4 regions of the Paraburkholderia jirisanensis genome follow, and region 2 is predicted to be linked to each of the others. Evidence: riboswitches for the same ligand, from Rfam matches in the RefSeq annotation. Region 2 holds a riboswitch; each other region holds the start of a gene.
What was found. Region 2 has a riboswitch for cobalamin ahead of ACYVNQ_RS30225 (TonB-dependent receptor). Riboswitches for the same ligand answer to the same signal wherever they lie in the genome.

Region 1: linked by a shared signal. The riboswitch ahead of ACYVNQ_RS15545 (CbtB domain-containing protein) and the one ahead of ACYVNQ_RS30225 (TonB-dependent receptor) in region 2 are both predicted to bind cobalamin.
Region 3: linked by a shared signal. The riboswitch ahead of ACYVNQ_RS12985 (precorrin-3B synthase) and the one ahead of ACYVNQ_RS30225 (TonB-dependent receptor) in region 2 are both predicted to bind cobalamin.
Region 4: linked by a shared signal. The riboswitch ahead of ACYVNQ_RS12935 (cobalamin biosynthesis protein) and the one ahead of ACYVNQ_RS30225 (TonB-dependent receptor) in region 2 are both predicted to bind cobalamin.

Annotation. Positions count from the first base shown of each region.
Region 1 covers NZ_BAAGSQ010000025.1:871,024-874,228, reverse strand. The annotation lists gene ACYVNQ_RS15560 (dienelactone hydrolase family protein) at 1-208, shown strand, start outside; gene ACYVNQ_RS15555 (hypothetical protein) at 324-542, opposite strand; gene ACYVNQ_RS15550 (histidine phosphatase family protein) at 688-1,329, opposite strand; cobalamin riboswitch at 1,370-1,526, shown strand; gene ACYVNQ_RS15545 (CbtB domain-containing protein) at 1,566-1,793, shown strand; gene ACYVNQ_RS15540 (CbtA family protein) at 1,807-2,568, shown strand; gene ACYVNQ_RS15535 (LysR family transcriptional regulator) at 2,643-3,205, opposite strand, start outside.
Region 2 covers NZ_BAAGSQ010000030.1:73,456-76,660, reverse strand. The annotation lists gene ACYVNQ_RS30225 (TonB-dependent receptor) at 1-1,568, opposite strand, end outside; cobalamin riboswitch at 1,878-2,029, opposite strand; gene maiA (maleylacetoacetate isomerase) at 2,076-2,747, opposite strand; gene ACYVNQ_RS30215 (carbonic anhydrase) at 3,034-3,205, shown strand, end outside.
Region 3 covers NZ_BAAGSQ010000025.1:237,131-240,335, reverse strand. The annotation lists gene ACYVNQ_RS12995 (catalase) at 1-888, shown strand, start outside; gene ACYVNQ_RS12990 (ankyrin repeat domain-containing protein) at 981-1,589, shown strand; cobalamin riboswitch at 1,698-1,874, shown strand; gene ACYVNQ_RS12985 (precorrin-3B synthase) at 1,937-3,205, shown strand, end outside.
Region 4 covers NZ_BAAGSQ010000025.1:222,118-225,322, reverse strand. The annotation lists cobalamin riboswitch at 25-307, opposite strand; gene ACYVNQ_RS12940 (SDR family oxidoreductase) at 368-1,186, opposite strand; cobalamin riboswitch at 1,539-1,778, shown strand; gene ACYVNQ_RS12935 (cobalamin biosynthesis protein) at 1,962-2,396, shown strand; gene cobO (cob(I)yrinic acid a,c-diamide adenosyltransferase) at 2,393-2,995, shown strand; gene ACYVNQ_RS12925 (cobyrinate a,c-diamide synthase) at 2,999-3,205, shown strand, end outside.

The DNA.
Region 1 (3,205 bases), on a different contig from region 2:
GGCAGTGGTGCGCTTTCGCGGCGAGCGGATCGACAGCGTGCACGCGTATTGGGATCAGGCGTCGGTGCTGGTGCAGATCGGCATGCTCGATCCAGCCGGCTTGCCGGTGACCGGCGTCGAGTCGGCGCGCCGCGTGCTCGACTTTACGCATGGCAACGGTACGCTGATGCCGGGGTTGAGCGGCGGCGGGCTTGATCGGCCTGCGTGATTTGGCTCGCATGAGTCGGCCTGCGTGATTTGGCTCGCCTGAGTCGGCCCGCCTGAGTCGGCCCACATGAGCCGCCGCCCGGCGGCCGCGCGCTAGCGCCGGCCGCTGCGTCGTTTCAGCCAGTGCTCTCGGCAGTACGCTTGTTCAACTCACGCGATGCGGCGAGCGGAATGCGCGCGTCGTCCCACGTCGCGAGCCACTCGATCTCCTTCGACGTGAAGACCTGGCCGTAATTGCGCAGCGCGTACTGCAGCGAATCGATGATGTGGTTGCGGATGATCTCGGGCGTGCGTGTGTCGTCGAGCACGGAGCGAAACGCTTCGAGCGTAGCCATCGGATTGCCTCGGGAAAACGTGAACGTCGGAACCGTGGTGTTATCGCACGTCAAAAAAAGCCGCGGCAAGCGGACAAAATAGTTCGACGTGCACGGGGCGTGGTGCGACAGGGACCACGTGAAGCCGCCGTTTAGCGCGCATGACTCATTGCCGAGGCGCAGTCGCCAGTGCAGTCGCCTGTGCCGGCCACCATGCCCAGCCGCGCGCGGACCGGCGCAATTCGACCACCGTAAGCGGCGCAATCTCGATGTGCGCGAAGGCGGCGGACGTAGCGTGCAACGTATGAACGATCGCCGCGCGCATCACGGCCGCATGGGTGATAGCGATCACGGTGCGATCGGATGCGCGACCTTGTGCCTCATCGGGCGCGGCAAAACCGTCGAGCCATGCGCCGACGCGTGCCAACACCGCATCGAAAGATTCCCCGCCTGGCGGCGCGGCGGCAGGATCGCGCAGCCATGCTTCGAGCACGTGACAGGCATGCGGTGCCTGCGATGCTTCAGCGGCGAGTTCAGCGAGCCGTCGGCCGCGCCAGGCACCGTAGTCGGTCTCTGCAAGCGCATCGCAAACGGTGGCAGCGAGCCCGAGGGCGGCTGCTGTCTCACGCGCGCAGGCCGCAGGGCTCGTCAGCGCCGCGCTGCTGCCGCGCGCGAGGTCTGCGGCCTGCGCATACGCGGCAGCGGCAGCGTGGCCGCGCGCGTCGAGCCCTTCGTCGGGGCCGGCAAACCTGCCGCTGCGCTGCGCCGCGGTCGGCGCATGGCTCACCAGCAACAGACGTGTCTGCATTTTTCCTTTCCGTTGAAACGCGCAGTGCGCATGAGCCACGCCCCTTCTGGCGCGGCACAGTTTAACGCGTAGAATAAGCGCAATCCGAAGCGCGGAAGCCGGTGCAAGTCCGGCGCGGTCGCGCCACTGTAATCGGCCACCCGGTATGGTCCTGGTGTGGCCCGTAAGTCAGACCCAGCTTCGTCACCTTTCCCTTTATCGCTAGCGGGGCGCGCATCCCCAAGGAGATCTCCGTCATGACCGACACCGTACTCAAGCCGCTCGACGCTCTCGAGCCCGCCGCCGCGCCCACGCCGATTCCGCTGCGCGAGCTGCTGCCATGGGTCGTGTTCGGCGGCTTGCTGTTGCTGCTGGTGCTGTATTTCGTCGGTGCCGAAGAGGGCGCCACCTCGCTGATCCCGGGCATGTACGTGCATGAGTTCGTGCACGACGGCCGTCACCTGCTCGGCTTCCCCTGCCACTGAACCGGAGCGGAACATGGTAGGTAAATTGCTGGTGCGCGGCATGCTGGCAGGCATCGCCGCGGGGCTCATCACGTTCGCGTTTGCCCGCGTGGTGGGCGAGCCGCAAGTCGATCAGGCGATCTCGTTCGAAGAGAAAGCGGACGCGGCGAAAGAGGCCGCTGAAGGCCACGCGCACGAACATGAAGAAGAACTGGTGAGCCGTCCGACCCAGGCGGGGCTGGGGTTGCTGACCGGCGTTCTCGCGTACGGCGCGGCGATCGGCGGCTTGTTCGCGCTGACTTTTGCGTACCTTCACGGCCGGGCCGGCCGTGTCAGCGCGCGTGCGCTGTCGGCCTTGCTCGCGCTAGGCGCATTCGTCGCAATCGCAATCGTGCCGGCGCTCAAGTATCCGCCGAATCCGCCGTCGGTCGGCGACCCTGAAACGATCGGCTATCGCACCGGCCTGTACTTTCTGATGATCGCGATTTCGCTGACTGCGCTGGTGTTTTCAATGAAGGTGCGGCGCCATGCGGCGGCGCGCCTCGGTGCGTGGAACGGCTCGATTGCGGCGGGCGTGCTGTTCGTTGCGATCATCGCGGCCGTGCAGATTGGCCTGCCGGACATCAACGAAGTGCCGGCCGCGTTCCCGGCCGTCGTGCTGTGGAAATTCCGGGTCGCGGCGCTCGGCATGCAGACGCTGCTGTGGGGCGTGCTTGGGTTGCTGTTCGGCGCGCTCGTCGAACGGATGCAACGCGTGCAGCGCGGCGCACGGGCGCCGGGGCGCCTCGCGGGTTGAAGCGCGCGTAGCAGCGGGCAAGTCCCGCGGATCCGATCTGCGAAGCAACGACCTGATCCGCGAACCCATTTCCTCTACGCAGCCGGTGCGACATGCGCGCGCCGGCTGCCATCAAGCGGTGCGAGCGGCAGCTCGCCCACCATCTGCAGAAAGCGCGCAAGACACGGATTGCGATTTGCGTGCGACCACACCAGCACCTGCGAAACCGTCGGCGCATCCGCGAGCGGCTTGAATACCACGCCCGCCAACTGCGCGCGGCGCATCGATGCCGGCACCAGCGCCACGCCCGCACCCTCGTCGACGAGGCTTAGCACGGTCTGCTGCAAGCGCACTTCGAAGCGCACGTCCGGCTCGAACCCGGCCTCACGGCAATGGCCGGCGATGGTTTCGTGCAGGCCCGGACCGACTTCCTTGCTGGCGATCACGAACGGTTCCTGCGCCAGTTGCGCGGCGTGCAGCTTGCGCTGCCGTGCGAGCGCATGCGTACGCGGCAGCGCCACGCACAACGGCTCGACCAGCACGGTGCGCTCGGTCAGGCCGCGTGGCGGCGCATCGGCCAGCATGATCGCCGCATCGACCTGGGCGTTCTGCACCTGTGGGCCAAGATCGTTCGACACGATTTCGCGCAGGTTCAGCG
Region 2 (3,205 bases):
CCGTCGGTACCCGTCGTGTACTGCGCATAGACGGACGTATCGGGCGTAAGCGAAAACACAAGGCCAGTACGCCAGCCGGTATGCGCGAAGGTCTTGTCGAACGACGATGCCGCGCTGTTCGCGGTAGCGAACGTATCGCGATGGAAATCGATGTGGTCGTAGCGCAAGCCGCTTACCCACGCGAGCCGCCCGGTCAGCTCAAGCCGGTCTTCGGCGAATACCGACGCCTGATGGGTGGTGGTGCGAAACGCCGGTACCGTCGCGTCAGGGCTCATGAACACGCCCGGATCGAAGTTGAACGCCGGGACAGTCGACGATCCGTCGAACGGTGAATTGCTGGTATCGAGGAACGAGATTTCGTTGAAGTCCGCGCCCACTACGAGGCGGCTTTTGTGGCCCCACAGATTACCTTCGACAGTCGTGTCAAGCGTATCGCCGATCTGCTTCTCGTGATGCAGGATCTCGATGTAGTCGCTGCGCAGCACGTTGCCGTCGGGCAGCAGCGAGTAACTTTCGCTGTCGTGCCAATGACGGTTGGTCAGCAAATAGTAAAGCTGGTTGCGCACCGTGATGCCGGGCGTTGCGCGCCACGTGGTGTTCAGTCGCGTCCACTGGTCGTAGTACGAGATATCCGAATCGCCGACGTTATAGTTCTGGAAGCGAAGCGCGGGGTTCAACTGCCCGTCCTCGACCGGCACGCCGAAATAGCGCGCGGGTTTTTGCCGCCCGTAGTCATAGTCGAGCGTGAACGACAGCGTCGGATTGACGTCGAGGCGCAGCGCACCGCCAAGCGCCGTCGTGTGTGTGTCGCCGCGCGGCAGCCAGCCGTTCGAACGGTCGTCGCTCACGTAGAAGCGATAGGAAAGCATCGGCCCCAGCGCGCCCGTCGTGTCGAGCGCCACGCGTTTCTCGCCATAAGAGCCGGCGCCAAGCTGGATGGTCGTCGCATAGTCGCGTTGCGGCGCTTTCGGCACGACGTTGATCACACCGCCAATCCCGCCCTCCCCATACAACACCGAAGCCGGGCCGCGCAGCACTTCGATACGATCCACCGACCAGGTGTCGAAAGGGAACGTCACCGTGCCCGCGCCCGGAAACATCCGCACGCCGTCGTACAAGGTCGTGACCGATTCAGGTCCGCTAAAACCGCGCACCGAAACGGAGGTGCCGCCGTTGCCCGGTGCAGCGTCGGTAGCAAAGCCCGTCGCGCGGGTCACGGCTTGCGTCACGCTGCGGTCGCCCCGCTCTTCGATCTGGCCGCTGGTGATCGTTTCGACGCTAGCCGGCGTATCGAGACTCGACAGACCGAGCCGGCTGCCGGTGCTTACAGGTGCAGTCAGATCGGGCGCGTTCGCCGTATTGCGCGTGGTGGCCTGAATGTGCACGGCAGGCAGTGTGGCATCGGGCGACGTCGCAGCGGAACCGCCGCTCTGCGAATCAGGCGCTGACGGTGCGTCCGCCAATGCCGGTAAAGCGTGAAGCAACCATGCACAGGCAAACGCACTGCCGCATAGATGATTCCGTCGTGCCGCGCGTCTCGCGAGTGAACGCGTCGTTAAGGTTTTCATTCCCCGTTACATCCTGTCGTCTTGTGTCTCGCGCGAAAGCGCGTGTCATCGGCGCCGGACGTGCGAAGCCACCTGCGTCGATTCGACTGGCAGGAACATGCACGTTTTCGGTTACCGCTCGAGAGGCGTCACATCGATAACGCCGTACGTTCTGCGCTAGGCAGTCGGTCGAGATGCGGCGTAACGGGGAGAATGGATCGCACACTCGCGAGGCAACGCAGGCATGTGCGACGGGTTGGCGGATCGAGCCATGTCGAGATCTCCAGGGGTTTCGCGCCCCAAAAGCAGCATCAGAAGAAACAAGCTGGGAACCAGCAGGAAACAAAGGCCCAGGTCTGACTTCCGGTATCGACGTCGCAACGACGAGACCGGTCACAGTGGCGCGACCGCGCTGGATTTTCACCAGCTTCCGGGCTTTGTGCCTGCGATTGTACATGCGCGCCAACAATCGGCTATGGCGACGCACCTGAGTCCATCGAAATGACTCGGTGAGGCGTGTTGATGCGCTTAGCCGGCTCGACCCGGCGCGCCTTCCTGAAGCATCGGCCGCGCACGCGCAAATTCATCGAGCGCCGCGCAATTTTTCACGATCCGTTCGATGGTTGGAATCCCTTCGATCCTGATATCGAAGGCCTGCGTAATCGTCCAGATGCTGACAAGGCATATGTCCGCGATGGTCGGCGTATCGCCATGGCAAAACTTGCCCGTTTCGGGTTCCGTCGCAAGACGCGTCTCGAGTCCCTTCAGATTGAACGTCAACCAGTGAACCTGCCAGGCTCGCCACGCCGCTTCATCGAAGCCGCCCGACGTCGTCAGATACTGCCTGGTGCGAGCCGTCAACAGCGGGTTGGTATCGGTGGCCAACACGGCGGCGATCGATCGAACGCGCGCCCGTTCATAAGAATCAGCCGGAAGCAGCGGCGGCTGAGGGACCTTCTCTTCGAGAAACTCCAAAATCGCAAGCGATTGCGTAAGCGGCGCATGCCCTTCCTCGATTAACGCCGGAATGGCTCCAAGCGGATTGATCGCGAGGAATGCTGCACTTCTGTGCTCGCCCTTCTCCAGATTGACGAAGCGCTCCCGCGCGGCCAATCCCTTGAAATTCAGTGCGACGCGCACGCGATGCGTCGATGCGGTACGCCAGAACGCATAGAGTTCGAAATCCGTATTTTTCGACATGAGGTCATCTCGTTACTAAAGACAGGAGGCTCGAGACAATAGCGTATTGCCGGCTTTCATGCGTTTGAACTGTGCAAGGTAGTGCTATGCAAATTTTTAGGCGGCCATCATATTTGCCGATATCAGGCTGCACGCGTCCGTTCAGCAAAAACCGGACAACGTTGTTTGCCGCTTTACTATTGGTGCAGCCTATAAAAACGATAACAAACCGGTCTTGGACGCTATGGTTCGGCTGTTGCATTCTTCGTTCAACGGTTCTCCGAACGAAACGCAAAAGGAGCGGGTCATGCAAGACATCATCGAAGGCTTTATCAAGTTTCGCCGCGAGGTGCTGCCGCAACACAGCGAGCTGTTCCAGCAGCTCGCCACCAGCCAGCACCCAGGCACGTTGTTCATCTCGTGTTCCGATAGCCGGCTGGTTCCGGAACTCGTCACGCAGCGCGAGCCGGGCGACATGT
Region 3 (3,205 bases), on a different contig from region 2:
GCAGTTCATGCCTTTAAATTCGTCAATGAAAAAGGCGAAGTGCATTACGTGAAATTCCATTGGAAAAGCGAGCAGGGCATTCACGGAATTCGCCCGCAAAACATTGCCGCATCGATTGGCAATGACTGGAACATGATGACCAACGACCTTTACGGCGCAATCCGTAAAGGCGATTACCCGAAATGGGATCTGTACGTTCAGGTGCTGAAGCCGGAAGATCTGAACCAGTTCGACTACGATGCGCTCGACGATACCAAAGTCTGGAGCACCGTGCCGGAGCGCAAGGTGGGCACGATGGTGCTGAACCAGGTGCCGGACAACTACTTCCAGTCCACCGAGGAATCCGCATTCGCGCCGTCGCGCATGGTGCCGGGTATCGAGCCTTCGGAAGACCGCATGCTGCAGGGCCGCATGTTCGCGTACGCCGATACGCAGATGTATCGCCTCGGCGCAAACTTCAACGATCTGCCGATCAACCGGCCGATCGTACCGGTCACCAACGTGAATCAGGACGGCGAGCTGAACGCCGGCAAGCGCACCGGCGAAGTGAACTACGAACCGTCGACGCTCGCTGAAATTCCGCAGGATCCGAAGTACAAGTACGTGCAGACGCCGCTGTCCGGCACCACGCAGCAGGCGGCGATCCACAAGACGCTGAACTTCCGCGAGGCCGGCGAGTACTATCGCGCGCTGTCGAAGCAGGACAAGAGCGATCTGATTACCGCACTGTCGGCGGACCTGAACCATGTCACCAACGACAGGAACAAGTACGCGATGCTGTCGTACTTCTACAAGGCCGATGCCGACTACGGCAAGCGTCTGGCCAGTGCGACGCACGCGGATGTATCGCGGGTGGCGGACCTGGCAGCGAAGCTGCAGGAAAACTAGGCGGCCGTGTAGCTCGCGTGCCAACTCGCGTGCCGTGCGCGGGTGTCGGCACGCGAGAGCATGCAGGTTCTCCCTCCCCTGAATTCGAGCCCATGATGCGATTGCCTGCCACGCAGCTTGCTGCGCTCGTGTCGCTGTGCACCGCGCTTTGTGCCGGATGCGCATCGACCCGCGAACTCCATACACCGCCTTCGGCCATCCCCGCGCAGCAACTGCGTCAATACGACGAAGACTGGTTCGACGCCGCGCGCCTTGGCCGCGTCGATATCCTGCAAGCGCTGACGCAAGCCGGCTATCCACTCGATGCAACCACGCCGCAAGGCTATACCGCACTCGTCCTGAGCGCCTATGACAATCATCCCGATGCGCTTGCGTTTCTGCTGAAGGCCGGCGCCAATCCGTGCGTAGCGGACAGGCACGGCAACACCGCGCTGATGGGTGCGCTGTTCAAGGGCGAGAGCGAGATCGCCCGCACCCTGATGAAGGCCTCGTGCCCGATCGACCAGACCAACAACGCGGGCGAAACCGCGCTATCGTTCGCCGCGCTGTTTGGGCGGCTCGATCTGTTGTCCGATCTGGTGGCGCGCGGCGCGAACCCGGATCACACCGATGCGCGCGGCAGCACCGCACTCGATACCGCCCGCGCACAGGGCAACCAGAGCGCGTTCGATGCGCTGGTGAAAATCGGCGCGACTCATTAGGTACCCCCGTAGGTACCCCCGTAGGCACCCCCGTAGGCACCCGCGCGGCGCAACGCCGCGCGCGGCGGCCTTGCGGGCCGCTCACGGTCGTTGGGCGTAGCGAAAAAAGGCATAATAAGCGTCGCCGGCGCCCTTCGGGGCCGAAGAGGGAACACGCATCACCGTGGCTGCCCCCGCAACTGTATGCAGCGAGTCCACACCTGAACCGCGCCACTGGTCTAACCGGGAAGGCGGTGTGGATCACGACCTGCGAGCCAGGAGACCTGCCGGCAACACTGTTCGTGCCAGCCAAACATCGGGCGGGGTGTACCGATGCCGAGCTTTTTCGCCGCCGTATGCGCGGCGAAATGCCCGGGCCGTCGCGCGACGCTTACCCGGTAACCGATTTGAACCACGCCTTTCCTGCTGTCGATGCGCCCGTTAGCGCCGCCACGCCACGTGCGTCGGCGTGTCCGGGGCTGGTGCGCATCGTCGCGGCGCGCGACGGCGGGCTGTGCCGGATCAGGCTGCCCGGCGGCGCATTGAGCGCGGACGCGGCAGACGCGATTGCCGACGCAGCGCTTGCCCATGCGTCGGGAGTGATCGAAGCGACCAATCGCGCGAACCTGCAGATTCGCGGCGTGCGCGCGGGTGAACAACAGGCGCTGATCGCGCGGTTGCTGGCGGCCGGGCTTGGGCCTGCTGGGGTCGCTGGGGTCGCTGGGGTCGCAAGCGCAGCAGACACCGCGCTCGCGCAGCCGGCGAACCCGGCCGCAGACGACGTGCGCAACCTGATGCTGAGCCCAGCCGCAGGCCGTGATCCTGCAGCACTGATCGACACGCAGCCGCTCGCCGAAGACATCCTCACGCTGCTGCGCAGCGAAGCACGTTTTGCCGCGCTGTCGCCCAAATTTGCATTGCAGCTCGATGGCGGCGAACGCCTGACGATGCTCGGTCACCCGCACGATATCTGGCTCGCCGCGCTGCCGTGCGAAGACGGGCCGCGCCTGGCATTCGGCCTCGCCGGCACCATCCCGGTTGCGCCGCATCAGCAAACCGCGCTCGCGGCAGTGCGGCCGGCGCAGGTGCCTGCGCTGGTGCGCGCACTACTCGACACGTTCATCGAGCTGGCCACCCCCGAGATGACGCGCATGCGCGATCTGCTCGCGCAGCATCCTGCAGAAGCGCTACTCGAACGCGCCGCAGCGCGCCTCGATTTTGCGTTGCTGCGCGGTCCGCAGATCGCTGCGTGGCGACGCACACCGGCAGATGCGGCATTGCGTTTCGGCGTGCAGCCGCAGCGCGAATCTGCGAGCGAAGCTGGGCGGTTATCTGAGCACCCTTCCGGCCACCTGCCTGGGCGCCCATTCACGCACGCATCGGGCGCCTCACGCGCGCTGTCGCAAGTCGGCGGCCAGCCGCCGCTCGGACGCCTCGATGCCGCGACACTGCGCGAACTCGCCACACTGGCTCGCGAAGCGGGCAACGGCACGCTGCGCATCACGCCGTGGCAAAGCGTGCTATTGCCCGACGTACCCGAGAACCACGCGCAGTCAGCACTCGCCCGCCTCGCTGCGTTGGGCTTCGCCTGCGAGCGCGCGCAGCCGTTCGCGCGGCTGATCGCCTGCGCGGGCTCG
Region 4 (3,205 bases), on a different contig from region 2:
GGACGGAACGCCGCGCCCCGCGGCGTCAAGCCTGCTCTTCTGGCCGGTATCCGGGCTGGCGAGAGCGCCGCTTCACCTTCCCACGCAAGTAGACGATTTCTCGCGCAGTGGTTGTCTGGCGGCGCGGCCTTGCGCACCGCCAGCGAAGCCGGCTCTGCATCGCGACTGACGCGATGCGCTCGCCTTCCGTTGCGGGGGCAGCACAGGTTGACCCGGTCGCCGCGCGGCGGCGGACGGGGCCCGCTGTTTCCCGTTTAACTGCGCACGCCAGAACGCGCTCGCGAGCACCAGAAGTGCGTGCGAGTGTAGGCCCGGCAGTGCTGTGCGTCAAGAAAGGCGCCTGCAAGCTGCGCCGCACGGCAAGCGGTTACGAAAACTGCGCGGCGAGCTTCGCCAGATAGTCTTCGATCGGCACCGACGAACGCAGCGCGACCAGATCCTTCGACATCTGCCCGACCAGCGTGCGGAACTGCTTGTTGGCGCCCGTTGCGAGCGCGTAGATCTCGTCGACGATCAATTGCGGATCGTCGCGCAGGTTCGGGTCGCTCGACGCGAACAGCGCCTGCACCTTGTCGACGATGCGGTCGTAATCGTTGATGGTCGGATCGGTGCTGAACGTCATGTTGGACGCGAAGCTGTTGTCCTTGAAGCCGCCGGACTCGACGAGGTGCAGATCGATCGAAAGCGGCGCGAGCTCGTAGTACAGGCCCTCGATCAAGCCCTCCAGCGCGAACTTCGACATGTTGTAGAGCGAGCCGGTGGGCACCGCCGTCGTCACGCCCATGAACGAACTGATGTTGATGATCTTGCCGCGCTTTTGTGCACGCATGTGCGGCAGGAACGCGCGGATCACGTTGATCGGGCCGCGCACGTTGACGGCGAATTGCCAGTCGATGGTTTCCTCGCTCGCGAATTCGAGCGGGCCGTATGCGCCGACACCCGCGTTGTTGACCACTACATCGATGCCGCCGAATACCTCGATCGCCTCGTGCGCCGCGCGGCGTGCTTGCGATGCGTCGGTCACGTCGAGTTCGATCACATGAATACGGTCGTGCTGCGCCAGTTCATTGCCACGTGCGGTATCGCGCATCGTCGCGGCGACGTTCCAGCCTTGTTCGGCAAAGTAAAGCGCTGCGCGCTTGCCGAGGCCGCTGCTTGTGCCGGTGATGAAGACGGTGTGCGCCATGAAGGCTCTCCAGATGGGTAAAGCGGCTAGCCGCGGGTTGAGGGTGTTCTTCGTTGTTATGGACTTTACAGTCAATATAAGAAGAAAAAATATCCCACGTGATCAACATAGTGGGCGTGTGGCGATGCCGTCTATAAACATCCTAAACATCATTAAATATGCAAGAATATTCGCTTTATCCGGCTTCGAATCCAGCACATCTTCAGCAGACAGCATGTCGCCTTGCCGTGCGGATCATGGCTCCAGAAATGGATCGAACTGTCAATAAACGATCTGAATGAGCCTTTATCGTTATCGCGACGGCACGCATGGACGTTTGTGTGCGCCGGGCCGGCCACGCGCCCGCCTGTGCTATCGTATGCGCGCGTCCGGTGCCGCCCTGCGTTTTCACGCGCACAGGTGGTTAAACGGGAAACAGGAAAGCGCGGCCTGACGCAGATCGCCGCCAAACCTGTGCTGTCCCCGCAACGGTAAGCGGCCCGCAGATCCCACTCTGCACAGGCGTTTCAAAGCCACTGCCCGGCAACGCGGGTGGGAAGGCGAAACGCCTGCGGCCGTCAGCCCGGATACCGGCCAGACGCAAGGGGGCGAACGTCACGCTCGCCGATCGCCGGTTCCGCGGGGGACGGACACGGGCGCCCACGCGCGGTGCGCCTTCTTCTATCGCCATCGCGCACGCTATGTGACATCGCATGAGGCTTTTTCAGCTGCTTCATTTCATGGCCGCACGCGCAGAGCGCACGCCGGCCTGTCGTTACGCTCGCGGCGGCAGCCGATGAAACGGCTCGTGCTCGGCATCGGCTGCAGGAGCGGCGCGTCGTTCGAACAGATCGACGCAGCCGTGCGCGACGCGCTCGGCGCGCATTCGATCGACGAAGTTCTGACCGTCGCCACACTCGATTCCAAAGCTCAAGAACCCGGCTTGCTTGCGTTCTGCGCGCGGCATGCGCTAGCGCTGCAGGCCTTTTCGCGCGCGCAGATTGCTGGCGCGCCTGCAGGGCCGACACCTTCAGAGACCGTGCGTGCCCATGCCGGCGTCGGCGGCGTATGCGAGCCATGCGCGCTGCTCGCCGCGCCCGCCGGCCAGCTGATTACACCCAAACGCGTGCGCGACGGCGTGACCGTCGCGATCGCAAGCTTCGATACGGGTGCGCACGCAAGCCACGCCGCGCACGTCTCGAATCCCTCCATCGCACAGGACCCACCATGAAAACCGATCCCGAAGCCCACCTGCGCATGACACAGCGCCGCCGCGAAGGCCACGAGAAGAAACAGGCCGAGGCCACCGTCGAAAAGGGTTTGCTGATCGTCAATACGGGCACCGGCAAGGGCAAGACCACGGCTGCATTCGGCATGGCCGTACGCGTGCTCGGCCATGGCATGAAACTCGGCGTCGTGCAGTTCATCAAGGGCGCGCTGCACACGGCCGAACGCGATTTCCTCGGCGCGCTGCCGAACTGCGAGTTCATTACGATGGGCGACGGCTATACGTGGAACACGCAGAACCGCGACGCCGACGTCGCAACCGCCCGCAAAGGCTGGGACGAAGCGCGCCGGATGATCGAAAGCGGCGACTATCAGATGGTGATTCTCGACGAGCTGAACACGGTGCTGAAGTACGAATACCTGCCGCTCGACGAAGTGCTCGGCGTGCTCAACGCGCGGCCGGCGATGCTGCACGTCGTCGTGACCGGCCGCCATGCGCCCGAAGCGCTGGTCGAGGCCGCCGATCTCGTCACCGAAATGCGCATCGTCAAGCATCCGTACCGCGAGCAGCATGTGAAGGCGCAGCGCGGCGTGGAGTTCTGATCGATGACCGCGTGTCCGGCGCTGTTCATCAGCGCGCCCGCTTCCGGCCAGGGCAAGACGACCATCACCGCAGGGCTCGCGCGCCTGCATCGGCGCGCGGGCCGGCGCGTGCGTGTGTTCAAGACCGGGCCGGACTTTCTCGACCCGATGATTCTCGCGCGCGCCAGTGGCGCGCCGGTCGAATCGCTCGACCTGTGGATGGTCGGCGCG